Linked DNA regions of Variovorax paradoxus. The protein of the gene in region 1 interacts with the protein of each later gene in a pairwise test. Links are inferred from orthologs where the notes say so. Each region holds a gene or a part of one and is shown in the gene's direction. Other genes may lie near its edges.

Evidence for each region.
Region 2: the proteins of cysE (region 1) and cysK interact in binary tests that used the Escherichia coli proteins (3 or more experiments, as listed by UniProt). The link is inferred for Variovorax paradoxus from one-to-one orthologs.

The regions. Positions count from the first base shown.
Region 1 is NZ_JAUSXL010000002.1:3,815,382-3,829,821, forward strand. The notes cover bases 4,929-7,797. They hold cysE (serine O-acetyltransferase), read left to right. Parts: upstream 4,929-5,912; coding sequence 5,913-6,683; downstream 6,684-7,797. Other genes in these bases: QFZ47_RS21660 (inositol monophosphatase family protein), read right to left, coding at 4,929-4,984; QFZ47_RS21665 (RNA methyltransferase), read left to right, coding at 5,105-5,836; cadR (Cd(II)/Pb(II)-responsive transcriptional regulator), read right to left, coding at 6,893-7,366; QFZ47_RS21680 (heavy metal translocating P-type ATPase), read left to right, coding at 7,439-7,797. Outside these bases: QFZ47_RS21645 (DUF418 domain-containing protein), read left to right, coding at 1-613; QFZ47_RS21650 (mechanosensitive ion channel family protein), read right to left, coding at 589-1,683; QFZ47_RS21655 (FUSC family protein), read right to left, coding at 1,683-3,923; more of QFZ47_RS21660, read right to left, coding at 3,923-4,928; more of QFZ47_RS21680, read left to right, coding at 7,798-9,718; QFZ47_RS21685 (cation:proton antiporter), read left to right, coding at 9,799-11,073; QFZ47_RS21690 (heavy metal sensor histidine kinase), read right to left, coding at 11,078-12,409; QFZ47_RS21695 (heavy metal response regulator transcription factor), read right to left, coding at 12,406-13,083; cation efflux protein, CzcI family, read left to right, coding at 13,246-13,617; QFZ47_RS21705 (TolC family protein), read left to right, coding at 13,716-14,440.
Region 2 is NZ_JAUSXL010000002.1:1,083,022-1,097,457, forward strand. The notes cover bases 1-2,865. They hold cysK (cysteine synthase A), read left to right. Parts: upstream 1-905; coding sequence 906-1,826; downstream 1,827-2,865. Other genes in these bases: QFZ47_RS08860 (hypothetical protein), read left to right, coding at 1-415; QFZ47_RS08875 (NAD(P)/FAD-dependent oxidoreductase), read left to right, coding at 1,899-2,865. Outside these bases: more of QFZ47_RS08875, read left to right, coding at 2,866-3,551; QFZ47_RS08880 (flavin reductase family protein), read left to right, coding at 3,569-4,192; QFZ47_RS08885 (ProQ/FINO family protein), read left to right, coding at 4,248-5,057; protease HtpX, read right to left, coding at 5,157-6,032; QFZ47_RS08895 (DUF3025 domain-containing protein), read right to left, coding at 6,184-6,924; QFZ47_RS08900 (NYN domain-containing protein), read right to left, coding at 6,921-7,751; pyrC (dihydroorotase), read right to left, coding at 7,748-8,779; QFZ47_RS08910 (ABC transporter substrate-binding protein), read left to right, coding at 8,878-10,536; QFZ47_RS08915 (ABC transporter permease), read left to right, coding at 10,536-11,489; QFZ47_RS08920 (ABC transporter permease), read left to right, coding at 11,495-12,403; QFZ47_RS08925 (ABC transporter ATP-binding protein), read left to right, coding at 12,780-13,817; QFZ47_RS08930 (ABC transporter ATP-binding protein), read left to right, coding at 13,870-14,436.

The DNA.
Region 1 (14,440 bases):
CTCACAGACCTGGTGGATCACCGGGCTGGTGCAGGCGCCGGAGGCGCTGGCCATGTTCTTTGCGGGGTTCATTGCCGGCAGGCGCGGGCTCCTCGCGCATGTCGAGGTGCATCGCACCCTGTTGCGGCGGGTGCTCCTGTGGGGCCTCGCCATCGGCTTGCCCGGGGCGCTGGCCGATGCCCTTCCAACCCTTCGGCTGAACGACGCGGTGCGCGATATCCAGGGCCTTGCGATCACCCTGCTGACGGCGCCGTTCTTGTCTGCCGCCTACGCGGCCGGCATGCTGCTCGTGTTCCAGAGCGCGCGGGGCCGCGTGCTGGTGCAGCTGCTGGCGCCGGCGGGCCGCATGGCACTGTCGAACTACCTGCTGCAATCGCTGGCCTGCGCGTGGATCTTTCTCGCTTATAGGCTGCGGTGGATCGGAATGATCGGGCCGCTAGCCACATTTGCGGTTGCGTTCGCGATCTTCGCGGGCAACGTGGTACTGAGCCGGTGGTGGATGCGCCGCTTTGCCTACGGTCCGGCGGAGTGGCTGCTGCGCGCCTTCACCAAGCTCCAGCGTCCGCCGCTGCGCCGCCGCCCCGCGGATCAGTGCGGTGGCGCGGCTTCCTGAACCATCGGGCCTTCCGCGCGGGCAGCCTGCATGCCCTCGCTCTCGATGCGCATCCTCGGCAGGAACTGCGGATACTCCCGCCGCATGAAGCCGATGAGCCCTTCGCGCACCTTGCAGCGCAGGTCGAACGCAAGGCTCGACGTGGCCGCGGTGCAGAGCACGCGAACCTGCATGGTTCGCTCGGTGGCATCGGTCACCTGAAGGTTGAAGAAGCGGCCGTCCCACTCGGGGGCCGCCTTCACGATGCGTTCGACCTCTTCGCGCAGCGGCCCCATTGGCATGCCGTAGTCGGCATGGACGAAGACCGAGCCGAGCAGTTGCGATGAGTGGCGCGTCCAGTTCTGGAACGGCTTCTCGATGAAGTAGCTGAGCGGCAGGATCAGGCGCCGGTCGTCCCAGATCTTCAACACCACGAAGGTGCCCGTGATCTCCTCGACGCGGCCCCATTCGCCCTCGACCACCAGCACGTCGTCGATGCGGATCGGCTGCGCCAGCGCAATCTGCAGCCCGGCGATCAGGTTGCTGAACACCGGCTTGGCCGCCAGGCCGGCCACGATGCCGATCACGCCCGCGGAGGCCAGCAGGCTGGCGCCGACCTGGCGCGCACCCGGAAAGGTCATGAGCATCATCGCGCCGCCGGCCACCAGCACCACCGACATGGCCGTGCGCGCGAGCACGCGCGTCTGCGTGAGCACGCGGCGCGCCTGCAGGTTGTCGGCAACGTCGGACGGATGCTGCGCGAGCACGCCGTCGGCAAAGCCGCTGATGGCCCGCACCGCGAGCCAGGTGGTCGCGGCGATCAGCAGCAGGCCGTTGAAATGCCGCACGCTGCCGAGGAAGCGCAGATCCTCGGGCGCGGCCTGGAAGATGAGCAGCAGCGCCACCAGCGGCAGCACGAGCCGCGCCGGTGCGTTGCAGTTGAGCACCATCGCGTGCAATGCAGGCGCGGGACGGGTGATCCGTTTCAGCACGACGCCGCCGATGCGGTGGATCAGCAGCGCGAGCGGAACGGCGATCAGGGCTGCGAGCCAGGTACCGAACCAGGGGTGGGCAAGGAGCTCTTGGTTCATCAGGCAGTGGTGGGCGTTGCTTCTGTTGTCTCGTTCAGATGTTGAAGAATGCGCGCCGCGTCGTCGCGCAGCTGCGTCGAAAGTGCCGTGGCCAGGTCGAGCCGGCGCAGCAGCCAGGGGCTGATGTCGTTGTCGAACGGGTCGGGCAGGGGAATCGGGCCCCCCACGGTGGTGGAACCGGGGCTTTCGGGCAGCGACGGGCCGGTGGTCGGTGCGCTGCCGATGGCGGCCTCGATGCGCTGCGCGGTGCGCGCGAGCGGGCCTTCGATCTCGGCGGCCGTGAGCCGGTCGCGCCGCAGTACGAGCATCGATTTGACGGCGCTGAGCTGCGCCAGCAGCTGGTAGCTGTGCGCCTGCAGGTGTTCGAGCGGCTCCAGCGGCGGCTGCACCGCGCGCGGCTCCGACAGCGAGCGCTGCGTGGCCTGCACCAGGGCCGAGAGGCTGTCGTAGGCCTCGCGGCGCGCGAGCCGCCATTCGAGCTCGGGACTGCTGTCGACGGCCTGCAGCTGGCCCAGGCCGAGCGCCAGGCGTGCATGGCGGGCCTGCGCGGTGAGCGTGCGCGCCACCAGCGCCGGAATCTGCCCGCGCTCCCAGGAGGGCAGCACGTAGCAGAAGCCCCAGGCCAGCGCGGCGCCGATCAGCGTGTCGGCGATGCGCTCGAACAGCGCGAAGAGGGGCGCGGCGCCCACGTTGAGCATGTGCGCCTGCACCAGGCCGAGCACGGTGGCCGCCACGGCGGTGATCAGGTAGCGCCGCACCGCGAAGCTGTGCGCGATGGCCTGCGCCACCGTGAGGATGATCAGCAGCATGAGCGGCGAAGGATGCGCCGAGAGCAGGCCCACCGCGAGCACGCTGCCCAACAGCGTGCCGGCGACGCGGCTGTTGCGCCGCTCGAGCGTCTGCGAAAGGCTCCCGCGCAGCACCACCACGATGGTCAGCAGGATCCAGTAGTCGTGCGAGCCCCAGGGCAGCGACACCGCAATGGTGTAGCCGGCCGCAATGGCCAGCGCCGCGCGAATGGCGTGGCGCAAGGGCGGCGCGTCCCAGCGCCACAGCGTGAGGAAGGGCAGCAGCGACCAGTCGGTCGGGCTCACGAACATCTGCCAGTTGGCGCGCACCACCGCAAGATTGGGCTCGGCATCGCCGCGCGCCATGGCCGACAGGCGCAGCACCTCGTCGTTGATGTGGCCGATGCGGCTGGCCAGGCCGCGTGCGAGCATGGCGGCATTCGGGCCCGGCAGGCCGTGGCTCGCTATATGGTCTTCGCCCGACAGATGAATCGACGCGAGCCGCGGCCGCCGGTCGGCCACCGCCTCGGGCTGGCGGCCCATCAGCAGCGCGTCGCCGAGCGCGGTGGTGTCGTCGGCCAGTTCTTCGAGCACGCGGCGCATTTCGATCAATGCCTCGGCATGCGCGGGATGGCTCTTGAGCGCGTCCAGGTCGAGCTCGCTTGCGAGCAGCTGGTCGCGCATTTCGAGCACGATCACCAGCATGGCGGCCAGCCGCTGCCGGCGCGGCGTGCGCGGCGATTCGAGCACGATGTCGCGCGTGGCCTGCAGCTGGTCGGCCAGCGCGGCCTGTTCGCGCAGCAGCCGGCCCAGCAAAGGCGCGGGGGTTTCGCGGATGTCGCTGGTGTCGTCGCGCGGCGTGAACTGGCTGGCCTCGGTGCGCATCAGCGCGGCCAGCGAATACAGCACGTCCGAGACCGACTGCACGCGAAAGCGCCAATTCAGCGCATGGTTGGCGAGCGTGGCCCAGATCACGTAGAGCCCGGCGCCAAGCCCGAAGTGCCAGGTACGCTCGAGCGCCTCGGCCATGCCGCTCGGCGCGGGCGTGGCCATCGAGAAAATCATCGAGAACATCACCGCGATGGCAATGGGAATGCCCCGCTTGCCCCAGGCCATGGCCAAAAAGGCGACGAAGGTGGCGGGCACCAGCACCAGGCCCAGGCGGATCGGCGCGGTGTGCAGCAACTGCACGAAGAAGAACAGCGGCAGCCCGATCAGCGGGGCCGGCAGCATCTGGAAGAACTTGCCGCGGCGCGGGCCGGGCAGGTCGGGCGGGGCCGTGACGATCACGCCCACCGCGGCTGCCGATGCCGCGATGGCGCCGAGCCACAGGTGCGCGCCGGCCGAGATGACGAGCAGGCCGAGAGCGACGGTGAGGCCGCTGGCGACGTACTGGCTCAGCGCAATGCGCAGCGCAGCACGGAACCGGAGGGCGGCACCTGGCCCCTGCATCACTTGGCGGAAGCGTCGCCTTCGGAGGAGCCGCCGCTGGCGGGCGCGTCGCGGCGGATGCGCGTGAGCTTGCGCTGCACGGGGGCTGCCGGTGCAGCCGCGGGAGCGGGCGCCTCGCCGTCGAGCGGCGCAGCCGTCAGGTCGGTGACGGTGCTGCGGGCGTACAGGTCCACCGATTCGTCGGCACCGGGCCGCGCGGCGGCCGACACGGCGCGCACGCGGTCGCTGGCGCGCATCTTGTCGTCGATGCCCGCGAACTTGGAGTATTTGGCGAGCAGCGGCACCAGCTGGCCGTAGATGCGCGGTGCGCCGGCCAGGCATTCGCGCTGTTCCAGGAAGTCGGGCTCGCCCGTGAAGTTGCCGATCAGGCCGCCGGCCTCGGTGACCAGCAGCGAACCCGCGGCCACGTCCCAAGGATTCAATCCGGTCTCGAAGAAGCCGTCGGTGAAGCCGGCCGCCACATAGGCCAGGTCGAGCGCCGCGGCGCCGGGGCGGCGCAGGCCCGCCATGCGGGGCATCATGTCGGCCATGATGGCCAGGTACTGCTTGAAGTTGTCGCCGCTGCGGAACGGAAAGCCCGTGGACACCAGGCACTCGCTGAGCTTGACCCGCTTGGACACGCGGATGCGGCGCTCGTTCATGTAGGCGCCGCGGCCCTTGGTGGCTGTGAACAGGTCGTTGCGGCTCGGGTCGTAGATGACCGCCTGCTCGATCTTGCCGCGCACCGACAGCGCGATGGACACGCAGTAGACCGGGAACCCATGGATGAAGTTGGTGGTGCCGTCGAGCGGATCGATGATCCAGACGTAGTCCGAATCCTTGGCGCCGTGCTCGGTGCCCGATTCCTCGGCCAGGATGCCGTGCCCCGGATACGCGCCAAGCAGCGTTTCGATGATGACCTGCTCGCTGGCGTGGTCGACTTCGGTGACGAAGTCGTTGACCTGCTTTTGCGAGATGCGCACGGCCTCGACGTCGAGGGCGGCGCGGTTGATGATGGCGCCGGCGGCGCGTGCGGCCTTGACGGCCACATTGAGCATGGGATGCAGGTTGGGGGACGACATTCTGGATTGTGAGAAGAACGGTGGGGTAGGTCCCCTGAAGGCGACCCTGCGGTCCGGCGATGCGGGCGGCGAGAATCAGGCATTTTACCGGCTCCGCCCGTTTGTGTCTCCCAACCCGCCATGCGCACCCGTTTCATCCTGATCCAGACCAGCCACGCCGGCAATGTGGGCGCCGCCGCCCGCGCCATGAAAACCATGGGTTTCGACGACCTGGTACTGGTCGCGCCGCGCTGGGCCAACGTGCTGCGGCGCGAGGAAACCATCCAGCGCGCGAGCGGCGCCCTCGACGTGCTGACCAACGCCCGCATCGTCGAAACGCTCGACGAGGCGCTCGACGGCGTGACGCATCTGTGCGCCACCGCCATGATCCCGCGCGACTTCGGCCCGCCCACGCGCACCCCGCGCGAGCACCTGGAGCCGCTCGCAAAGCAGGGCGACCAGCACGTGGCCTTCCTGTTCGGCTCCGAACGCTTCGGCATGCGCAACGAAGACGTCTACCGCTGCAACGTGGCGCTGAGCATTCCGACCGATCCGAAGTTCGGCTCGCTCAACCTCGGGGCCGCCATTCAGGTGGTGGCCTACGAATGGCGGCTTGCGCTGGGCGGCTACGAGGTGCGCGACGCCACGGCGCCCATCGAGGCGGCCGATGCCAAGGCGGTGGCCGGCATGCTCGACCACTGGGAGCGTTCGCTGGTGGAGATCGGCTTTCTCGACCCGGCGGCACCCAAGAAGCTGATGCCGCGGCTGCAGCAGCTGTTCAACCGCGCCCAGCCCACGCCGGAAGAAATCCACATCCTGCGCGGCATCGCCAAGGCGATGGCCGATGCGGCCCGGGCGCCCAAGAGCCACTAAAACCCCAACGTTCGTACGCGAAGAAGCCGGGCTTTAGACTGCCCTTCCTATAACGATATAACGACAAAAGGCAGCGATGTTCCCTCGACTGCGCGCCGACATCCGGTGCATCCTCGAACGCGACCCGGCCGCGCGTAGCGCCTGGGAAGTGATCACGGTCTACCCCGGCTTCCATGCCGTGGTGCTGCACCGCTGGGCGCACGCCTGTTGGACGCACGGCTTCAAGTGGCCGGCCCGCTTCATCGCGCACGTGGCGCGCGGGCTCACGGGCATCGAGATCCACCCGGCCGCCAAGATCGGCGAGCGGGTGTTCTTCGACCATGCCATGGGCGTGGTGGTGGGCGAGACCGCCGAGATCGGCGACGGCTGCACCATCTACCAGGGCGTGACGCTGGGCGGCACCTCGCTCTACAAGGGCACCAAGCGGCATCCGACGCTGGGGCGCAATGTGGTGGTGAGCGCGGGGGCCAAGGTGCTGGGCGGATTTCTCGTGGGCGACGGCGCCAAGATCGGCAGCAACGCGGTGGTCATCAAGCCGGTGCCGGCAGGAGCGACCGCGGTGGGCATTCCCGCGCGCATCATCCCGTCGAAGGCGGGCGAGAGCGCCGATGTGGCCGCGCCGCAGAAGTTCTCCGCCTACGGCATCACGCAGGACGACGACCCGCTGAGCCAGGCGATGCGCGGCCTGGTCGACAACGCCGCGAGCCAGGAGCATCAGATCGCGCTGCTGTGGCAGGCCATCGAGAAGCTGTCGTCGCAACCGGGCACCAAGGACTGCGTGCCCTGCGACGCGGCGCGCGACGAGAGCTTCGAGGCGGAGAAGCTGACGCAGCTGATCGGCAAGTGACGTTCAGGGTGCTCTTGTTCAGGGTGCGTGCACAGGCCACCGGGTACTCCCCTCCGCGAATGTCCTCCGGCCTTCGGCCTCCCCCTTGATTTCGCTGCGGGGAGCACCCGATGCCCTGTGCACCTGGGCACGCTGCCATTGATCTTGCGATCAACAACCGCTCTGAACAACGCTCCCGTCGGCGGGAGCGCGCCCTGAATAACTCACCCTCAGGTAGAACGCTTCGCAGACGTGTTGTGCAGCGACCCATGCACATGCCCCGCGTGTTGCCCGAAGGGTTCGGTCGCGAGTGCGGCCGTGTCGAGCTCCTGCAGGATGCCGCAGTTCTGCGCTGATTCGGGCCCGCAGCATTGCTGGCGCAGCGCCTTCAGCTGCTTTTCCAGTGTCTTGAGTTCGCGGATGCGCGCGGCCACGTGGCCGATGTGGTCGTCCAGCAGCTGGTTGACCTCGCCGCAGTCTTCTCCGGGCGCATCGCGGAACCTGAGCAGGCTGCGGATTTCGTCGAGCGTCATGTCCAGCGAGCGGCAGCGGCGGATGAAGCCCAGGCGCTGCGCATGCTCGTCGTCGTAGATGCGGTAGTTGCCTTCGGTGCGCGCCGGCTCGGGCAGCAGCTGCTCGCGCTCGTAGTACCGGATGGTTTCGACCGGCGTGTTCGCGACCTTGGCCAGTTCTCCGATTTTCATGATGCGGCAGGGCTGAAGTGGAGGAATTACAGCGTTTGACTCTACACCTGCTTCAGGGTTTCCAATGGCTTCATGACGAACCAGAATGTCCTGAAACCGGTGGCGCCGCACCTTCATCCGCATGCGCAAGCCGCGGCCGAAACAAGCTGCTGCGGCAGCCCGGCCTGCGGATCGCCGGCGGCCTCCATCCACACTGCCGACATCCCAAAGGGCGCCTTGCTGTTCCGCATTCCGACGATGGATTGCGCGGTCGAAGAGTCCGAGATCCGGCGCGCGCTCGAACCGGTCGCGGGTGTGCGGGGACTGCGCTTTCGCCTCGGCGAACGAACGATGGCCATCACGGCCGATGAAGGCGCCTTGTCCGGCGCGCTCGATGCCATCCGCAAGGCCGGCTTCAAGCCCGAAGCGCTGAACGATTCGGCAAGCAGCCCGGCTGCCGGCGCGCAGGCTGCGGCCGCTCCCGGGAGCATCGCGGGCATGAGCACCGGCTTCGCGCGCCTCATGGCCGCGCTGGTGCTGGCCATCGCGGCCGAGGCGGTCTCCTTCCTCGCGTCTGACGGCGCCGGGTCCATGGCGGCGGAAATGGGGCTCGCGCTTGCGGCCATCGCATTGGCCGGGCTCGACACCTACAAGAAGGGTTTTGCCGCGCTGCTGCGCGGGCGCCTCAACATCAACGCCCTGATGGCCGTGGCGGTCACGGGTGCCTTCCTGATCGGGCACTGGCCCGAGGCCGCGATGGTGATGGCGCTCTATGCGATTGCCGAGCTGATCGAGGCGCGCGCCGTCGATCGCGCCCGCAACGCCATCCAGGGCCTGCTGGCGCTGGCGCCCGAACTGGCGGAGGTCAGGCAGCCCGACGGCACCTGGAAGACGGCCAAGGCCGATGCGGTGGCACTCGATGCCGTCGTGCGCATCCGGCCCGGCGAGCGCGTGCCATTGGACGGCGTGGTGACCGAAGGGGCGAGCGCCATCGACCAGGCACCGGTCACGGGCGAGAGCATCCCGGTCGACAAATCGGTCGGGGACCCGGTGTTCGCGGGCACCATCAACCAGACGGCTGCGCTCGAATTCCGCGTCACCGCCGTGGCGGCCAACACCACGCTCGCCCGCATCATTCATGCGGTCGAAGAAGCGCAGGGCACGCGCGCGCCCACGCAGCGCTTCGTCGACCGGTTCGCAGCCGTCTACACGCCCGCGGTCTTCGTGCTGGCCATTGCCGTGGCGCTGCTCACGCCCTGGCTCATGGGCTGGGGATGGATCGAGGCCCTCTACAAGGCGCTGGTGCTGCTGGTCATTGCCTGCCCGTGCGCGCTCGTCATCTCGACGCCGGTCACGGTGGTGAGCGCGCTGGCCTCGGCCGCGCGGCGCGGCATCCTGATCAAGGGCGGCACCTACCTCGAAGAGGCGCGCAAGCTCAAGGCCGTGGCGCTCGACAAGACCGGCACCATCACCGAAGGCAAGCCGAAGCTGGTCGCATCGAGCCTGCTCGACCGCGCGGCGGATGAGAATGCGGTCTTTGCCATTGCAGCGAGCATTGCGGGCCGGTCGGACCACCCCGTGTCGAAGGCCATTGCCGATGGCCTGAAGCGCCAGCCCCAGCCGGTCGACAACTTCAGGGCCTTGCCCGGACGCGGCGTGCAGGCCACGCACGAAGGCCGCAGCTATGTGCTTGGTAACCACCGCCTGATCGAAGAGCAGGGCCTCTGCAGTCCGGCGCTCGAAGCCCAGCTGAAGCAGCATGAAGAGGCCGGGCGCACCGTCACGCTGCTGGCTTCCGGCCGGTCCGTGCTGGCGCTGTTCGCGGTGGCCGACACCATCAAGCCTTCGTCGCAGGCGGCCATGGCCGAGCTGCGCGCGCTGGGCGTCACGCCCGTGATGCTGACCGGCGACAACGCCGCCACGGCCCGGGCGATCGGCATGCACGCGGGCATCGACGACGTGCGCGGCAACCTGCTGCCCGAGGAGAAGCTGGCTGCCATCAAGGCGCTGCAACAGCGCCATGGCATGGCCGGCATGGCGGGCGACGGCATCAACGATGCGCCGGCGCTCGCGCAGGCCGACATCGGCTTTGCGATGGGCGGCGCCGGCACCGACACGGCCATGGAAGCGGCCGACGTGGTCATCATGAACGACGACCTGCGGCGCCTGCCCGAAACCATCCGCCTGTCGCGCCGCGCGCACGCGGTGCTGTGGCAGAACATCACGCTGGCGCTCGGCATCAAGGCGGTGTTCTTCGTGCTCGCGGTGTTCGGCAGCGCCACCATGTGGATGGCCGTGTTTGCCGACATGGGTGCGAGCCTGCTGGTGGTGGCCAACGGGCTGCGGCTGATGCGCACGCCGAAGGCCGGCTGAGGAATCAATGGGCCGCCCGCTGGTTCGACGCGGGCGGGGCAAACTAAGATCGAGCGATACCCGTCACCGCCGTCTCGTCCATGTCCGTCACCTCACTGCTGCTGCAGCTCGTCGTCATCCTCACCACCGCGCGTCTCTGCGGCTGGGTGCTTCGCCATGTGGGCCAGCCCAGCGTGGTGGGCGAAATGGCCGCGGGGCTCATGCTCGGGCCGGCGGTCATGGGCGCGCTCTTTCCGTCGCTGCACGCGCAGCTGTTCTCCAGGGACCAGCTGCAGGGCCTTTCGTCGCTGTCGACGGTGGGGCTGGTGCTGTTCATGTTCGTTGTCGGCCTGGAACTGCGGGCTTCGCGGAACATGCGGTCGCAGCTGAAGGCCGCCGGCGCGGTAGGCGTGCTCAGCGTGGTCGTGCCGCTGGCGCTGGGCCTCGCGATCTCGCCGGCGCTGTATCCCACGCTGGCGCCGGCCGGCGTCGCTTTCTGGCCCTTTGCGCTGTTCATGGCGGCGGCGCTCTCCATCACGGCCTTTCCGGTCATGGCGCGCATCCTCAAGGACCGCGGCATGACGCGCACCTCCTTCGGCCAGCTCTCGCTCAGCGCCGCCGCGGTGGTCGACGTGTTCGCCTGGATCCTGCTGGCCTTCGTGGTGGCCCTGGTGGGCGCGGGCGAGGGCTACGCGGGCCTCATAAAGATCACGGTTGGCGTGGTCGTGATGCTCGCGGTGCTGTTTTTCGGCCTGAAGCCGGCCTTTGCCTGGCTGCTGCGCGTGAAGGCGCCCGACGGCGAACCTTCGACCACGGTGATGGCCTCGCTCATGATCGGCCTGCTGGTCACCGCGCTGTTGACCGAATGGCTGCACCTGCACGCGGTGTTCGGCGCTTTCCTGTTCGGCGCCTGCCTGCCGCGCGACGACCGGCTGCTGCGCTCGCTGAGCGAACGCATCGAGCCGATCTCCATCGTCGTGCTGATGCCGCTGTTCTTTGCGCTGGCCGGACTGGGCACCACGGCGAATGCCTTCTCCAGTGCGAGCCTGGGCGCGATGCTGCTGATCGTGGGCGTTGCCACCGTCGGCAAGATCGCCGGCGGCGCGGCCGGCGCACGCATCGCCGGCTACGGCTGGCGCGACAGCCTGGCCACCGGTTCGCTGATGAATGCGCGCGGGCTCATGGAGCTGATCGTGATCAAGATCGGGCTTGACGTCGGGCTGATCGGCCCCGAACTGTTCACCATGCTGCTGGTGATGGCGCTCGCCACCACCGCGATGACGGGGCCGCTGATCAACCTGGTGATGGGGCGCGCAAAGGTTTCCACCGCAGCCGAGAAGGCCGAAGCCGAAGCGCAGGCGCGCGCCAAGCCGTAGGACCTCAGCGCGCGAGCGGCACTGCGAACCCGATGCGGGTCTCGCCATCTGCGCTGGAGGCGAACACGCGGCCGCCATGCATGCGCGCAATGGCCTCGACGATCGAGAGCCCCAGGCCGTGGTGGCGCGCCGACCTGTCCCTTGCGGCGTCGGCGCGATAGAAACGCTCGAACAGGCGCGGCAGCGTCTCGGCCGCGATCGGTTCGCCGCGGTTCACGACAGTGAGCGTGGCTTCGTTCGGGCCCGTGCAAATCTCTATGCCGATGCGGGATGCCGGCGCTGCGAAGCGGATGGCATTGCCCAGCAGGTTGGAAAGCGCGCGCCGCACAAGCGAAGCATCGACATCGGCCACGGCGTCGCCGGTGAGCGTGGCCGCGAGCCCGGCTTCCTCGAGCATGGCGTCGTGAAAGTCGACCACATCGCGCGCCTGCGCCGCCAGGCTGGTACCGGCCTTCACGCGCAGCGGTGCGCCGCGCTCGGCCTGCGACAGAAAGAGCATGTCGGTGACGATGCCAGAGAGCCTGCCGACCTCTTCGAGGTTGGAGGCCAGAACGGCTTGCAGCTCTTCGTTCGGCCGCGGGCGCGACAGCGCAAGTTCGGTGGAGCCGATCAGGTTGGCGAGCGGCGTGCGCAGCTCGTGCGCGACGTCGGCATTGAACGATTCGAGTTGCACATAGGCCTTCTGCACGCGCAGCAGCAGGGCATTGAACTGCGTGATCCACGGATGCAGTTCGCGCGCGAACGCCGATGCGTCGATGGGCTGGTTGATGTGGTCCGGCGTCAGTGCGGCGGTGCGCTCGGCCAGTGCCTGCAGCGGCCGCAGCCCGCGCCGCACCAGCTGCGCGCCGGTCAGCGACACCAGCAGCGTGCCCAGCACGGTGGCCGCCAGCAGTGTCCATGCAAGGCGGCGCAGCAGCACCACATCCCTTGCCACGTCGATGCCGATGCGGATCGAAAGCGGCGTGCCGCCGCCTGCCCGGCCCCACGTGTGCACGAAGTCGCGCTGGACCCAGCGCCCGCCCGCGGCCGGTGCCGAGCGAAAGAAAACGCTGCCGTCGGACTGCCGCGCGATCGACAGGCTCACGTCGTCCTGCAGCGAGAAGAAGTCTTCTAGCTTGTGGCGCAGGAAGGAAAGATCGCCGTCCTTCTCGCCTTCCTCCAGCAGGTGCCGCACCAGCTGCGCCTTGTTGTCGAGTTCGCCGTCCTGCTTCTCGCCGAAGCTCCATGCCGTGACCAGGTACACCGCGAGGCAGGCCACGCTGAGGCAGAAGAAGGCCTGCGCGGCGAACCAGGAGGTGAGCCGGTTGCGTATCGAATGCGGCCGTGTCGGGCTCACGACCAGGAACGATCCTCGAGCACGTAGCCCATGCCGCGCACCGTGTGCAGCAGCTTGACGTCGAATGGATCGTCGATCTTGCTGCGCAGCCTGCGGATGGCCACCTCGACCACGTTGGTGTCGCTGTCGAAGTTCATCTCCCACACCTGCTCGGCGAGCGTGCTGCGCGAAAGTATCTGCCCGCGGCGGCGCAGCAGCACCACCAGCAACGTGAACTCCTTGGCCGTGAGGTCCAGGCGCTTGCGGTCGCGAAAGCACTTGCGGCTGGCCAGGTCGAGCTCCAGGTCGGCCAGCCGGAGCATGGTGGACTCCTGCGGCTTGCCGCGGCGCAGCAGCGCCTGCACACGCGCCAGCAGTTCGGAAAAGGAGAAGGGCTTGACCAGGTAGTCGTCGGCGCCTTGCTGCAGGCCGTTGACCCGGTCTTCGACCTTGTCGCGGGCGGTGAGCACCAGCACGGGCACGTTGCTGGTGCGCCGTATCGCTTGCAGCACCGCGAAGCCGTCGATGCCGGGAAGCATCACGTCGAGCAGGATCAGCGCGTAGTCGCCCTCGGTGGCGAGGTAGCGGCCTTCGATGCCGTCGCGCGCGATGTCGACCACATAGCCGTTCTCCTCCAGGCCCTTCTTCAGGTAGTCGCCCAGCTTGGGTTCGTCTTCAATGACCAGAATTCGCATCGACGGATGTTAACGATGGGGTGGGGGCGCCGGAGGTTACGAATTCGTAATCACGGCGAGGGGCAAGATCCCGCACGCCTGACTTACATTGCGCCGCAACCTGCAGACCGCAGGGGCATTGCAGGCCAGCGTGCCACATGCCGTCGATATACTTTTTGGTCCATGCGCCGCTGGCTCCTCATCTTCCTGCTGCTTCTGCTCCCGTTCCAGTTCAGCTGGGCGGCATCGGCCGCCTATTGCCAGCACGAGCGCGATGCGCAGCCGAGCCACTGGGGTCATCACGAGCATGAGCCGGACCGCAGCGCGGGCAGCTCCCGCACCGACGACGCACAGAAGAGCCCCGGCACCCAGCCCAACGCCGTGCTCGGCGATTGCGCCGTCTGCCATCTGGGCCAGGCGCAGCACCTGCCCTCGGCGCCTGATCGCATGCAGGCGCTGCCAATGGCGCAGTCGCTGCGCGCCGTGTCCGATGAACATTTCATCTCGCACATCTCCGAAGTGCCCGTGCCTCCTGCGTGGCCTCTCGCCCTTTGATTCGGCGAGAGAACGACCCATCCCCCTGATACCCGACATCAGCAGCTGAGCTCTCGCCGAATTCGTCCGTCCGTTGTTTTGCAACCCAGGAGAATTCGATGCGCACGCTCTTCGTGCCGCTGGCCGTCATGGCCCTGGCGGTGCCCCCGGCATTTTCACAACCCGTTGCCGGTTCCCACCCCTCGCCGATCCGGCCCGCGGCCGCGGCAACGGCGGAGCCCGCCGGTCCGCTGGACCTGCGCAGCGCGCTTGCGCTCGCACGGCAGTTCAACCCCGGGCTTTCGTCCGCCTCGCGCGAGCGGGAGGCCACCGATGCGGCCGTGCTGCAGGCCGGTGCCTGGCCCAATCCCGTGCTCGAAGCGCAGCTGGAAGACCTGCGCCGCGGCAACCGCACCACCACGCTGCAGCTGAGCCAGCCCATCGAACTGGGCGGCAAGCGCGCAGCCCGCGTGGCGGCGGCCGAGCGTGCGCGCGACCAGGCCGCATCGGCACTGCTCGCGCGGCGCTCCGAGCTGCGCGCATCGGCGATCACGCTGTTCTTCGAAGTGCTGGCTGCGCAGGAGCGCTTGCGCCTGGCGCAGGACTCGGTGGGGCTTGCAGAGGCGGCCACCCGCGCCGCCGCCAACCGCGTGGCGGCGGGCAAGGTTTCGCCTCTGGAAGAGAACCGCGCGCGCGTGGCCGAGGCCGGCATCCGCGTCGAGCTGCTGCAGGCCGAGGGCGCATTGCGTTCGGCGCGCCAGCAACTTGCTGCGCTCTGGGGCAACCCGAACCCGCGCTTCACGCGCGCGGACGGCGCGCTCGACCGGCTGCCGGCCGCGGTTGA
Region 2 (14,436 bases), 2.7 Mb from region 1 along the record:
CAGCGGGCTCGCGCCGATCACCGAGGAGCAGGTGGAGCGCATCCGCGAGGCCATCGTCACCAAGCCGCCTTCGCCGGCCGTGGCCAAGGTGGTGCGAAGCGCCGCGCCCACCATCGAATCCTTCGTGCGCACCGAAGCCTGCATCACCGCGCGCAACGGCGCCGTGCTCAACCCATTCGCGGCGCCGGGGCGGCTGTTCGACGGCACCGGCTTCCAGGGCGGGCCGATGGCGGAGATGCAGTACCACGACAAGACCGCCTGCGTGACCGTCAAGCGCATCCAGAACTGGAAGATGGTCTCGCCGAAGCTGCTGCGCTTCGACGTGGTGTACGTGGGCGACGACGGCGAGGAACGCTCGGTCCGGCGGCATGAACTGATGCGCCAGCCCAGGGGCGGCTGGCTCTTCACGCGCTGAGCCCGCTGGCGGCCCGCGGCCGCCAGGGAAAGAAAAAAGTGTGAAGCCCGCCGATAAGCCGGATTCTGTGCGTTGGAGTTGCCCCCAACGTGACCGCCATTACTCTGGGCCGCTTGTCGCCAAACGGCTCGATGCCACCTACCCGCCAGCTCAGCGGAACCACCTCGATACTGGCCTACTTGGTGTTGCTGCGCGCAGAGATTGCCCGTTTCACCCGAACTCAATCGGCTCGTCTCTGTTGCTCTGATCCTCACCTCACGGTGGAGAGTCGTTAACTCCTGCGCTGTCCTGTGCAGTCCGGACGTTCCTCCAGTGCGGTCTTTCGACGCGGCGCCTTGCGGCGTCGCCCCTTGCGGGCTTGCACCAGCGGCGGTCTGGCGTGCTTCACGCAGGGGATTATCGCTCGATACCCTCGCGAGCGCCGGCCGTCCGCTCCACAATGGCGCTTCGACCGACCCGCCCTGCCCCGATAAAAGCCCAAGGAGATCCCATGAAGGCCCAGAACATCCTCCAGACCATCGGCAACACGCCGCACATCCGCATCAACCGCCTGTTCGGCAATGCGAAGCAGCAGGTGTGGATCAAGTCCGAGCGCGCGAACCCCGGCGGCTCCATCAAGGACCGCATCGCGCTGTCGATGGTGGAAGACGCCGAGAAATCCGGCGCGCTGAAGCCCGGCGGCACCATCGTCGAGCCCACCTCGGGCAACACCGGCATCGGCCTGGCGATGGTCGCGGCCGTCAAGGGCTACAAACTGATCCTCGTGATGCCCGACAGCATGTCGGTGGAGCGCCGCCGCCTCATGCTGGCCTACGGCGCCACCTTCGACCTGACGCCGCGCGCGGGCGGCATGAAGGCCTCCATTGCGCGCGCCGAGGAAATCGTGGCCGGCACGCCGGGCGCGTGGATGCCGCAGCAGTTCAACAACCCCGCCAACATCGACGTGCACATGCGCACCACGGCCGAGGAAATCGCGGCCGACTTTCCCGAAGGCATCGACGTGCTGATCACCGGCGTGGGCACCGGCGGCCACATCACGGGCGTGGCGCGGGTGCTCAAGAAGAAATGGCCGAAGCTGCAGGTGTTCGCGGTGGAGCCGGTGGCCTCGCCCGTCATCTCCGGCGGCCAGCCCTCGCCGCACCCGATCCAGGGCATTGGGGCGGGCTTCATCCCGAAGAACCTCGACACCTCGCTGCTGGACGGCGTGCTGCAGGTCGACGCCGAACCGGCGCGCGAGATGGCCCGCCGCTGCGCGGTCGAGGAAGGCATGCTCGTGGGCATTTCCTCCGGCGCCACGCTCGCGGCCATCGCGCAGAAGCTGCCCACGCTGGCGGCCGATGCGGTGGTGCTGGGGTTCAACTACGACACCGGCGAGCGCTACCTCTCGGTTGAAGGCTTCCTCCCGAACTGACAGCTATCTCTTTCATAGCGCCCTGGGCGCGTAAAATCTGCGGTCTGCTTGATAACCACAAGCCACACCGACATGCTGAGAATTTCCGAAATCAAACTGCCGCTCGACCACGACGACGCGGCGCTCCCCCAAGCCATTGCCACCGCCCTCGACACGCCGGTTTCCAGCGTGCGCGAGTTCAAGGTGTTCAAGCGCAGCTTCGACGCGCGCAAGCCGCAGCTGCTGCAGGTCTACATCGTCGACGTGCAACTGGCCGACGCCGGGCTCGAAGCCGCCCTGCTCGCCAGGCATGCCGGCCATCCGCACATGCAGCTCGCGCCCGACATGCGCTACACGCCGCCCGCGCATGCGCCCGAAGGCGCGCCCCGGCCGGTGGTGATCGGCTTCGGCCCCTGCGGCATCTTCGCGGCGCTGATGCTCGCGAAGATGGGCTTCAGGCCCATCGTGCTCGAACGCGGCAAGACCGTGCGCCAGCGTACGCGCGACACCTGGGGCCTGTGGCGCAAGAGCGTGCTCAACCCCGAGTCGAATGTGCAGTTCGGCGAAGGCGGCGCCGGCACGTTTTCGGACGGCAAGCTCTACAGCCAGATCAAGGACCCGCGCTTCCTCGGCCGCAAGGTGATGGAAGAGTTCGTGAAGGCCGGGGCGCCGCCTGAAATCCTCTACGTCGCGCATCCGCACATCGGCACCTTCAAGCTGGTGAAAGTGGTGGAGAACATCCGCGAGCAGATCGTCGCGCTGGGCGGCGAGATCCGCTTCGAGCAGCGCGTGACCGATGTGCAGATCGAAGACGGCCCCCACGGCAAACATCTTCGCGGCCTCACCGTGCTCGACCAGGCCACCGGCACGAGCAGCGAACTGCGCGCCGACCACGTGGTGATGGCGCTCGGCCACAGCTCGCGCGACACCTTCACGATGCTGCACGCGCGCGGCGTGCACATCGAGGCCAAGCCTTTTTCCATCGGCTTTCGCGTGGAGCATCCGCAGGGCCTGATCGACCGCGCGCGCTGGGGCCGCCATGCGGGCCATCCGCTGCTCGGCGCGGCCGACTACAAGCTGGTGCACCACGCGAGCAACGGCCGCTCGGTCTACAGCTTCTGCATGTGCCCGGGCGGCACCGTGGTCGCGGCCACCAGCGAGCCGGGCCGCGTGGTCACCAACGGCATGAGCCAGTATTCGCGCAACGAGCGCAACGCCAACGCGGGCATCGTGGTGGGCATCGATCCGCGCGACTTTCCCGGATGGACGCCCGAGACGCCGGGCGATGCGCTCGCTGGCATTGCGCTGCAGCGCGAGCTCGAATCCAACGCCTTCGTGCTCGGCGGCGGCGACTACCGCGCGCCGGGCCAGCTGGTGGGCGACTTCATCGCGGGCAAGCCCTCGACCGCGCTCGGCAGCGTGGTGCCGTCGTACAAGCCCGGCGTCACGCCGACCGACCTGCACCAGGCGCTGCCGGCCTACGCCATCGAGGCGATGCGCGAAGCCTTTCCCGCCTTCGGTCGCAAGATCAAGGACTTCGACCTGCACGATGCGGTGCTCACGGGCGTGGAAACGCGCACCTCCTCGCCGATCCGCATCACGCGCGGCGATGACTTCCAGAGCCTCAACGTGCGCGGCCTCTACCCCGCCGGCGAAGGCGCGAGCTATGCGGGCGGCATCCTGTCGGCCGGCGTCGACGGCATCAAGGTGGCCGAAGCGGTGGCGCGCAGCGTCACCGGGACATAAACAAGGAGCCACGACCCGTGCCGAACGACGATTTCCACTTCTACGAGCCCGCCAAGGGCCACGGCCTGCCGCACGATCCGTTCAATGCGATGGTCGGTCCGCGGCCGATCGGATGGATTTCGTCGCAGGACGAGAACGGCGCGCTCAACCTTGCGCCCTACAGCTTCTTCAACGCCTTCAACTACACGCCGCCCATCGTGGGCTTTGCGAGCATCGGCGCCAAGGACAGCCTGCACAACATCCGCCAGACGCGCGAGTTCGGCTGGAACCTGGCCACCCGGCCGCTGGCCGAGCAGATGAACCGGTCGTGCGCGGCCGTGCCGCCCGAGGTGAACGAGTTCGAGCTTGCCGGCCTCACGCCCGCGGCGTCGCGCCACATCGCGGTGCCGCGCGTGGCCGAGAGCCCGGTGTCCTTCGAATGCCGGCTCACGCAGCTGCTGCAGCTCGAAGGCGTGGACGGCGTGCCGGTACCCACCTGGCTGATCCTCGGCGAAGTGGTGGGCGTGCACATCGCGCGGCACCTGCTGAAGAACGGCATCTACGACACCGCCGCGGCGCAGCCCATCCTGCGCGGCGGCGGCCCGGCCGACTATTTCGAGATCAGCCCCGACAATCTGTTCAAGATGTTCCGCCCGCGCTGAACGCGCGGAATCTTTTTTTCCCGCCGCTGCCAGCCAACCTGACAAGAACCGACCGATGACCGACACCGCCACGCCCCAAGAAGAAATCCAGGAAGTCCAGCCGGCGGAAGCCGAGGGCGCCGCCCCGCAGCAGCAGCAGCCGAACGCCGATGGGCGACCGCCCCGGTCGCCGCGCGCGCCGCGCCAGCCACGGCAGCAGCAGCAAAAGCAGCAGAAGCCGAAGCAGGCGGCGCAGCAGCAACAGCCGCAGCGCGCGCGCAAGGTGCACCCCGCGCTGGAAAAACTGTTCGAGCTGTATCCGAACATGTTCGGCGCGCGCTTTCTGCCGCTGAAGCTCGGCGTGTTCCAGGACCTGCTCGAAAAGCACCCGGACGATTTCAAGAAGGACGACCTGAAGGTCGCCCTGGGCCTGCACGCACGCTCCACGCGCTACCTCGAAGCAGTGGCGGCGGGCCTTGCGCGCCACGATCTCGACGGCAACGTGGTCGAGCCGGTTGCGCCCGAGCATGTGCACCACGCCATCCTCGAGCTGCACCGCCGCCGCGCCCAGCGCAGCGGCGAAGACCTGCGCCCGCAGCTGGTGGCGCGCATCGCCCGCGCCGTCGAAGCCTCGGGCCTCGACCGCGAGGCCTATGCGGTGCTGGTGCGCTCGCGCGACGAAGAAACCAACGCCGTGCTCGACGAGGCGCTGGCCGAACTGGCCCGGCAGGCCGCCAAGCGCGAAGCGCTGCTGCGCGCCTTCGAGGCCAGCGGCCGCAGCAGCGAGCACGAGTTCGCCGAGATGTACGGCATGGATGCCGACGAAGTGGGCCGCACGCTCGCACGCGCACGGGCCGACCGGCAGCCGGCGCCTCCGGCGGCCTGATCGCCCGGCCGTCGCGCCCGCGCCCGCGCCGGCCCAAAGAAAAAGCCGCCACGGCGAACCGTGGCGGCTTTTTTTGCCGTTGCAGCGCGGATCGATCGATCAGCCGCGTGCGTTCTGCAGCGCCGCAATGCGCTCTTCGATCGGCGGGTGCGTGGCAAAGAGCTTGCCGATGCTGCCCGTGATGCCCATGGCTTCCACCGCCTTGGGCAACTCGCCGGCCGGCAGGCCGCCGAGGCGGGCCAGCGCGTTCATCATCGGCTGCTTCTGGCCCATGAGCGCGGCCGCGCCGGCATCGGCGCGGAATTCGCGCTGGCGCGAGAACCACGCCACCACGATGGCGGCGGCAAAGCCCAGCACGATGTCCAGCACGATGGTGCTCACGTAGTAGCCGATGCCCGGGCCCGACGAACGGTCGTCGCCGCGGCGCAGGAAGCTGTCGACCGCATAGCCGATCACGCGCGACAGGAACACGACGAAGGTGTTCATCACGCCCTGGATCAGCGTCATGGTGACCATGTCGCCGTTGGCGATGTGTGCCACCTCGTGGCCGATGACGGCCTCGACTTCTTCGCGCGTCATGCCCTGCAGCAGGCCGGTGGACACCGCCACCAGCGACGAGTTCTTGAAGGCGCCGGTCGCGAAGGCATTGGGCTCGCCCTCGAAGATGCCGACCTCGGGCATGCCGATGCCGGCCTTGTCGGCGAACTTGCGCACGGTGCCGACGATCCAGGCCTCATCGGGCGACTGGGGGTTGTCGATCATGTGCAGCTTGGTCGTCCACTTGGCCATGGGCTTGCTGATCAAGAGCGAAATGATCGCGCCGCCGAAACCCATGATGAGCGCGAAGCCGAGCAGTGCCGTGAGGTTCAGCCCGTTGGCCGTCAGGAAGCGGTTGACGCCGAGCAGGCTGGCGACGATGCCGAGCACTGCAACGACCATCACATTGGTCAAAACGAACAGAAGGATACGTTTCAAGTTGAATTCTCCGTGGGGAATGCTGCCGCATAGATGAGGACCGGATGGCCCCCTTCAAGCCGTGCAGAAAATGGTGCTCTTCCTGTGTCGTTCGGGTTCTGGAGGAGCCGCACCGCGGCTCGCGGGTAGAGCGATGATAGGAGCAAAAGTTCTACGGGCCGGGCCTGAAGACCTTGGAATCGTCGTAGAAATTCGCCGCCGCGTTGCCGGCCCACCAGCCCGGCACGCCGAGCACCGGCAGCGGAACAAAGGGTTTTTGCGCCAGGTATTCCGGCACGAGGCTGCGCGCCAGCGCCCGGTCGTCGAACGCCGCCGATCCACCGGCAGCCGGCGGCGGAAGCAGCAGCACATGCGCGGTGAGCGCCTTGCGCGGGGTCGCGAGTTTCTTGAGCAGCGCATGGCCGAACACCCACAGGCGCGCCTCGGGCCACAACGTGCGCTGCGCCACGAAAAGGGTGTGCCAGTCGCGCGCGGCCAGCGCCCGCCACAGCGGCTCAGGCGCGTCGAGCACGGCGCCGTTCTCGTCGAACAGCGTGAGCGCGTCGCGCAGCGGGCCGCGCGTGGCGCCGACGCCCGCGCGGGCGATCTCGGCGGCCTGCAGTTCGTTGAGGCGGCGCTTGGCCTCCGGAAAAGCGAGCCAGACGAGGCCGTTGAAGAAGTCGTGCAGGTTGTCGCGCGTCGGCACGGTGCCGGTCTGGAAGATGTGGGCCTCATAGGCCTGTCCCGCGGGCAGCTCCGACTGGGGCACAAAGGCGGGCCTGAAACCTGGCGCCGCTTCCTGCTGCAGCGCGGCTGCGACCGAGGTGTGGAGCGCCGCCTGCGCCGCCGCCTGGCCGATGGCGCGATAAGGCGCGAACCAGGGCTGCGCCCAGTCGATCGCCGCCAGGCTCAAGGCGCGGCGGCTCCGGTCCAGCGGATGCGGTCGGGGTGCTGCAGCACGGCGAACTCCGCCGGGAGCTTGTCGAACAGCTTGAGCGAACTGCCGTGCTTGCCGAGCAGCCCGGCCGCGCGCAGGGCCTGGGCCACGTCGTTGAGCGGCACGTCGGCACCGCTGCGCAGCGCAGGCGCCGCCCGCAGGATGAACTCGGCGGCCTCGGAAGGCGGCTGCGCCTGTGGCGGCTTCGCTGCCTTGGCGGTCTTTCGGGCCGGGGCCCTGGCGGGCGTCTTGGCAGCGGTCTTGCGGGCCGGGGTGGCCGCGCTCTCGTCGGTCTTCTGCGTCTTGGCCGGCGCACGCTTCGCGGCCACCTTGGCCGCGGCCTTCCTTGCCGGCGCGGTGCGGGGCGCGATCGGCGCGCCGTGATGCTGCAGGTCGGTGAACTCGTCGTAGACCGCCACGGTCTCTTCGCCGGTCTTGCCCTGCTGGCCCAGGCCGCAGACGCGGCAGCCCTTTTCGCGCAGGCGGATCACGAGCGGCGCAAAGTCGGAATCGGAAGACACCAGCACCACCACGTCGGGGCGCTCGGCAATCACGAGGTCGAGCGCATCGACCGCCAGCGCGATGTCGGTGCTGTTCTTGCCGGCCGAGAGATTGACCATCGGCCGCACCGACAGCCGCTTGAAAAGCGCCTGCTGCTTGAGCGCCGTTTCGGCGTTGCAGTAGGCGCGGCGCACATGGACCGCGCCGTGCTCGGCCAGGGTCCGCTGCACGGCCTGCTCGATCACGTCGGCCGAGACGTTGTCGGCATCGATCAGCAGCATCACACGCGGGGTGGGTGTCATGCGAGTCTCCAGGCGATGGTTTCACCACCGCGCAACGGCTTGAGCGTGGCGTCGCCGTAGGGCACGGTCTCGGGCAGGGTCCAGCTTTCGCGCTTCAGCGTGATAGTGCCGCTGTTGCGCGGCAGGCCGTAGAAGTCGGGGCCGTGGAAGCTCGCAAAGCCTTCGAGCTTGTCGAGCGCGTCCACGTTGTCGAAGGCCTCGGCATAGAGCTCGATGGCGGTCAGCGCGGTGTAGCAGCCGGCGCAGCCGAGCGCATGCTCCTTCAGGTGGGCCGGGTGCGGCGCGCTGTCGGTGCCCAGGAAGAAGCGGTCGCTGCCGCTGGTGGCCGCCTGGACCAGCGCCACGCGGTGCGTCTCGCGCTTGAGCACGGGCAGGCAGTAGTAGTGCGGGCGGATGCCGCCGGTGAAGATGGCGTTGCGGTTGTAGAGCAGGTGGTGCGCGGTGATGGTGGCTGCGGTGAAGCGGCCGGCATCGCGCACGTAGTGGGCGCCCTCCTGGGTGGTGAGGTGCTCGAACACCACCTTGAGCTCGGGGAAATCGCGGCGCAGCGGAATCATCACGCGATCGATGAAGACAGCCTCGCGGTCGAACAGGTCGACGGCCGGGTCGGTGACCTCGCCATGCACCAGCAGCAGCAGGCCGTGCTTCTGCATGGCTTCGAGCGTCTTGTAGGTGTGGCGGATGTCGGTCACGCCGGCATCGCTGTTGGTGGTGGCACCGGCCGGGTAGAGCTTGAGCGCGCGCACGCCGGCAGCGGCGGCCAGCGCGACTTCCTCGGGCGGGAGCCTGTCGGTCAGGTAGAGCGACATCACGGGCTCGAAGGCCGTCTCCTGCGGCACCGCCGCGCGGATGCGGTCGCGGTAGGCCATGGCCTGCGCCGCGGTGGTCACGGGCGGGCGCAGGTTGGGCATGACCAGCGCGCGGCCGAACTGGCGCGCGCTGTGGGGCACGACGGCTTCGAGGGCGGCGCCATCGCGCACGTGCAGGTGCCAGTCGTCGGGGCGGGTGATCGTGAGGGTGTCTGTCATGGCATGGGAATTGTCGCATCGCTGCTTTGGGCGCTGGTTGGCACATGTCGTGCTTGAGCGTTTCTTTCGCTCTTTTGCCATCTACACCGGAGTTCCATGTGAAGCGTGCTGCCCCTGCCCTGTCCCTGAAACCCCTGGCCGCCTGCGCGGCGCTCGCCGCCCTGGCCTTCGCGACGCCGGCCCTGGCCCAGGAGAAGACGCTGCGCATCGCCATGACCGCGGCCGACATTCCGCGCACGCTGGGCCAGCCCGACCAGGGCTTCGAGGGCAACCGCTTCACCGGCATCCCGATCTACGACTCGCTCACGCAATGGGACCTCTCCAAGGCCGATGCGCCGAGCGTGCTGATTGCCGGCCTCGCCACCTCGTGGGCGGTGGATGCCAAGGACAAGACGAAGTGGGTCTTCAAGCTGCGCCCCGGCGTCAAGTTCCACGACGGCTCGGCCTTCAATGCCGATGCCGTCATCTGGAACGTGCAGAAGGTGCTCGACAAGGACGCCCCGCAGTTCGACCCGAGCCAGGTCGGCGTGACCGCCTCGCGCATGCCCACGCTGCGCACCGCGCGCAAGATCGACGACCTGACAGTCGAGCTCAGCACCAGCGAGCCCGACGCCTTCCTGCCGATCAATCTGACCAATCTGTTCATGGCCTCGCCCGCGCAGTGGCAGAAGAAGTTCGACGCCGCGGCCGGCGCCACGCCCGCCGACAAGTCCAAGGCCGCCTGGACCGCCTTCGCGGCCGACCCCGCGGGCTCGGGCCCGTTCAAGGTCACGCGCTTCGTGGCGCGCGAGCGCCTGGAGCTGGCCGCCAACAAGGCCTACTGGGACGCGAAGCGCGTGCCGAAGATCGACAAGGTCGTGATGCTGCCGATGCCCGAGGCCAACGCGCGCACCGCCGCGCTGCTGGGCGGCCAGGTCGACTGGATCGAGGCCCCCGCGCCCGACGCCATGCCGCAAATCACGCAGCGCGGCTTCAAGATCTATTCCAACGCGCAGCCGCATGTGTGGCCGTGGCAGCTGTCGTTCGCCGAAGGCTCGCCCTGGCTCGACAAGCGCGTGCGCCAGGCCGCCAACCTGTGCATCGACCGCGGCGGCATGAAGCAGCTGCTCGGCGGCATGATGGCCGAGCCCAAGGGCACGGTGCCGCCCGGCCATCCGTGGTGGGGCAACCCCAAGTTCGACATCAGGTACGACGTGAAGGCCGCGCAGGCGCTGATGACGCAGGCCGGCTACTCGGCCGCCAAGCCGATCAAGGTGAAGGTGCAGATCTCGGCCTCGGGCTCGGGCCAGATGCAGCCGCTGCCGATGAACGAGTTCGCGCAGCAGTCGCTCAAGCAGTGCTTCTTCGACGTCGAGTTCGACGTGATCGAATGGAACACCCTCTTCACCAACTGGCGCAAGGGCGTGAAGGACCCGTCGGCCAACGGCGCCAACGCAACCAACGTGAGCTTCGCGGCGATGGACCCCTTCTTCGCGATGGTGCGCTTCGTGAGCACCAAGACCTTCCCGCCCGTGTCCAACAACTGGGGCTACTACGGCAACGCCGAGGTCGACAAGCTGGTGGCCGATGCGCGCACCAGCTTCGACGACAAGGCGCGCGACGCCGCGCTCGCCAGGCTGCATGCGCACATCGTGGACGACGCGCCGTTCGTGTGGATCGCGCACGACGTGGGTCCGCGCGCGCTGTCGGCCAAGGTCAAGAACGTGGTGCAGCCGAAAAGCTGGTTCATCGACATCGCAACCATGACGATGGACTGATGCTCGCCTATCTGCTGCGCCGCGTGGTCTACGCCGTGCCGATCATGATCGGCGTGGCGCTCGTGTGCTTCCTGCTCGTGCACATCGCGCCCGGCGATCCGCTGGTGTCGATCCTGCCGCCCGACGCCTCGGCCGACCTGCAGGCACAGCTGCGGGAGCTCTACGGCTTCAACCGCTCGCTGCCCGAGCAGTTCGCGATGTGGGTCTGGCGCGCGCTGCATGGCGACCTGGGCGTTTCGATCGCGAGCAACCGCGCGGTCGCAGGCGAGGTGCTCACGGCTGTGGGCAACACGCTGCGGCTCGCTGTGGTGGCGACCTTTATCGGCTTCGTGCTGGGCTGCCTGTTCGGCTTCGTGGCGGGCTACTTCCGCAATTCGTGGCTCGACCGCTTCGCCTCGATGCTGTCGGTGCTGGGCGTGAGCGTGCCGCACTACTGGCTGGGCATGGTGATGGTGATCGTGTTCTCGTCGCAGCTCATGTGGCTGCCGGCCACCGGCGCGGGCCCGGGCGGCTCGAGCGACTGGGACTGGGACTGGGAGCACCTGCAGTTCCTGATCCTGCCGGCCCTCACGATGTCGGTGATCCCGATGGGCATCATCGCGCGCACCGTGCGTGCGTTGGTGGCCGACATCCTCGACCAGGAATTCATCGTCGGGCTGCGCGCCAAGGGCCTCACGCATGTCGGCGTGTTCCGCCACATGGTGAAGAACGCGGCGCCTACGGCACTCGCGGTGATGGGCCTGCAGCTGGGCTACCTGCTCGGCGGCTCGATCCTGATCGAGACGGTGTTCTCGTGGCCCGGCACCGGCTTTCTGCTGAACTCCGCGATCTTCCAGCGCGACCTGCCGCTGCTGCAGGGGACGATCCTGGTGCTGGCGCTGTTCTTCGTGTTGCTCAACCTGCTGGTCGATGTGCTGCAGACGCTGCTCGACCCGCGGATCGCGCGGGCCTGACGACCATGAGCGCACTGCCCATCTCCTCTGCTGCCGGCGCTGCCGACCTGAAGCCGCTGCTGCCGATGCAGCGCTCGCGCGGCTACTGGACCTCGGCGCTGCTGCGCTTCACGCGCGATCCGGTCGCGATGGGTGCCGCATTCGTGGTGCTGCTGCTGATCGGCCTCGCCGTGTTCGGCCCCTGGCTCGCGCCGGCCGATCCTTATGCCTCCTCGATGCTCAAGCGGCTCAAGCCGATCGGCACCGCAGGCCTGCCGCTGGGCAGCGACGAGCTGGGCCGCGACATGCTGTCGCGCCTGATCGTCGGCGCGCGGCTGTCGCTGTTCATCGGCATCACGCCGGTGGTCTGCGCCTTCGTGCTCGGCACGGTGATCGGCATCGTCGCGGGCTACGCGGGCGGCTTCACCAACACGCTGATCATGCGCACCATCGACGTGTTCTACGCGTTTCCGTCGGTGCTGTTGGCGATCGCGCTGTCGGGCACGCTCGGCGCGGGCGTGGTCAATTCGCTGATCTCGCTGACCATCGTGTTCATTCCGCAGATCGCGCGCGTGGCCGAGAGCGTGACCACGCAGGTGCGCACGCGCGACTACGTGGAGGCGGCGCGCGCCTCGGGCGCGAACCCGTTCACGATCGTGCGGGTGCATGTGCTGGGCAATGTGCTCGGTCCGATCTTCGTCTACGCCACGAGCCTGATCGCGGTGTCGATGATCCTGGCCTCGGGCCTCTCGTTCCTGGGCCTGGGCGTGAAGCCACCGGAGCCGGAGTGGGGCCTGATGCTCAACACGCTGCGCACAGCGATCTATGTGCAGCCGTGGGTGGCTGCGTTGCCGGGGGCGATGATCTTCATTACGTCGATCTCTTTCAATCTTCTGTCCGATGGGTTGCGGTCGGCGATGGACAACAAGGGATAGGGATGGCGTCTCTTTTTGTTCGCCGCGTTGTGTTTGAGGCTTTTCGTTCGGGGCGCGCTCCCGCCGACGGGGTACCTTGCTCCGCGAATGTCCTCCGGCCTCCGGCCTCCCCCTTGATTTCGCTGCGCAAGGCACCCCATCGACGGGAGCGTTATGCGCAGCGGTCGTTGATCAGCCGTTTACCAGCAGCGTGCCCAGGTGCACAGGGCATCGGGTGCTCCCCGCAGCGAAATCAAGGAGGAGGCCGCAGGCCGGGGGACATTCGCGGAGGGGAGTACCCGGTGGCCTGTGCACGCGCCCTGAAAAAAAAGCGCCCCGAACAAAAGCGCCAAGAACATCAGCGCCAAGAACAAAAGCAACAAAGGAGCATGACCCCATGGACGCAATGAAAGACATCGGCGGCCCCGCACAACCGCTTCTCACCATCACAGGACTCGTCAAGCACTTCCCGCTCAAGAAGGACCCTCTGGGCCGCGGCGGCGGCGTGGTGCGCGCGGTCGACGGGGTCGATTTCGAAGTGCTCAAGGGCGAGACGCTCGGCGTGGTCGGCGAATCGGGCTGCGGCAAGTCGACCACCGCGCGGCTGCTGATGCAGCTGATCGCACCAACCCGGGGCGAAGTGATTTTCGACGGCCGCGAGGTCGGCGGGCGCGAGCTGCCGCTCAAAGAATTTCGGCGCCAGGTGCAGATGGTGTTCCAGGACAGCTACGCCTCGCTGAATCCGCGCCTGACCATCGAGGACTCCGTCGCCTTCGGCCCGCAGGTGCACGGCGTCGGCCGGCGCGAGGCCGTGGCGCGTGCGCGCGACCTGCTCGCGCGCGTCGGGCTCGAACCGCAGCGCTTTGCCGAACGCTATCCGCACGAACTGTCGGGCGGACAGCGCCAGCGCGTCAACATCGCGCGCGCGCTCGCATTGCAGCCACGCATGGTGATCCTCGACGAGGCCGTGTCGGCGCTCGACAAGTCGGTGGAGGCGCAGGTCATCAACCTGCTGCTCGATCTCAAGGCCGAGTTCGGCCTGACCTATCTCTTCATCAGCCACGACCTCAACGTGGTGCGCTACATGAGCGACCGCGTGATGGTCATGTACCTGGGCCAGGTGGCCGAGATCGGGCCGGCCGACGCGCTCTACGATGCGCCCGCGCATCCCTACACGCGCGCGCTGCTCTCGTCGATGCCCTCGATGGACCCCGACCACCGCACCGAGGAAGCGCCGCTCGCGGGCGACCCGCCGAACCCGATCAACCCGCCCACGGGCTGCCGCTTCCATCCGCGCTGCGCGCTGGCCGCGCCGGTCTGCAGCCAGGTCGCGCCCGAGCCCATCGCCACCGGCGAGCGGCATGCGGCAAGCTGCCTGGTCCACGAGCCCGGCAGCGGACATCCGATGGCCGTGCCGCTGGCCAGGGCGGCATGAACGCATGATGACCACGACGACGATGAACAACCCACCCCCTTCTTCCGAGCCGATGGTCCGCCTGCGCGACCTCAGCGTCAGCTTCAGCGGCGGCCGCAAGCCCGTGCATGCGGTCAGCGGCGTGAGCCTGGAGGTGCAGCGCGGCGAGGTGGTGGCGCTGATCGGCGAATCGGGCTCCGGCAAGAGCGTGACCATGCGCACGCTGCTGCGCCTGCATCCCGAACGCCGAACGCGCATCGGCGGGCAGGTGCAGGTGGCGGGGCGCGACGTGCTCGCGATGCCCGCGCGCGAACTCGACGACTTCCGCGGCAAGGTCGCCTCGATGATTTTCCAGGAGCCGCTGCTCGCGCTCGATCCGGTGTATTCGGTGGGCGCGCAGATCGTCGAGTCGATCCGCCGCCACGAGTCGATGAGCAAGGCCGAGGCGCAGCAGCGTGCGCTCGCGCTGTTCGAGCGCGTGCGCATCCCGAGCCCCGAGCGGCGCCTTTCGGCCTACCCTCACGAGATGTCGGGCGGCATGCGCCAGCGCGCGATGATCGCGCTCGCACTCGCCTGCAAGCCGCAGCTGCTGCTGGCCGACGAGCCGACCACCGCGCTCGACGCCACGGTGCAGATCCAG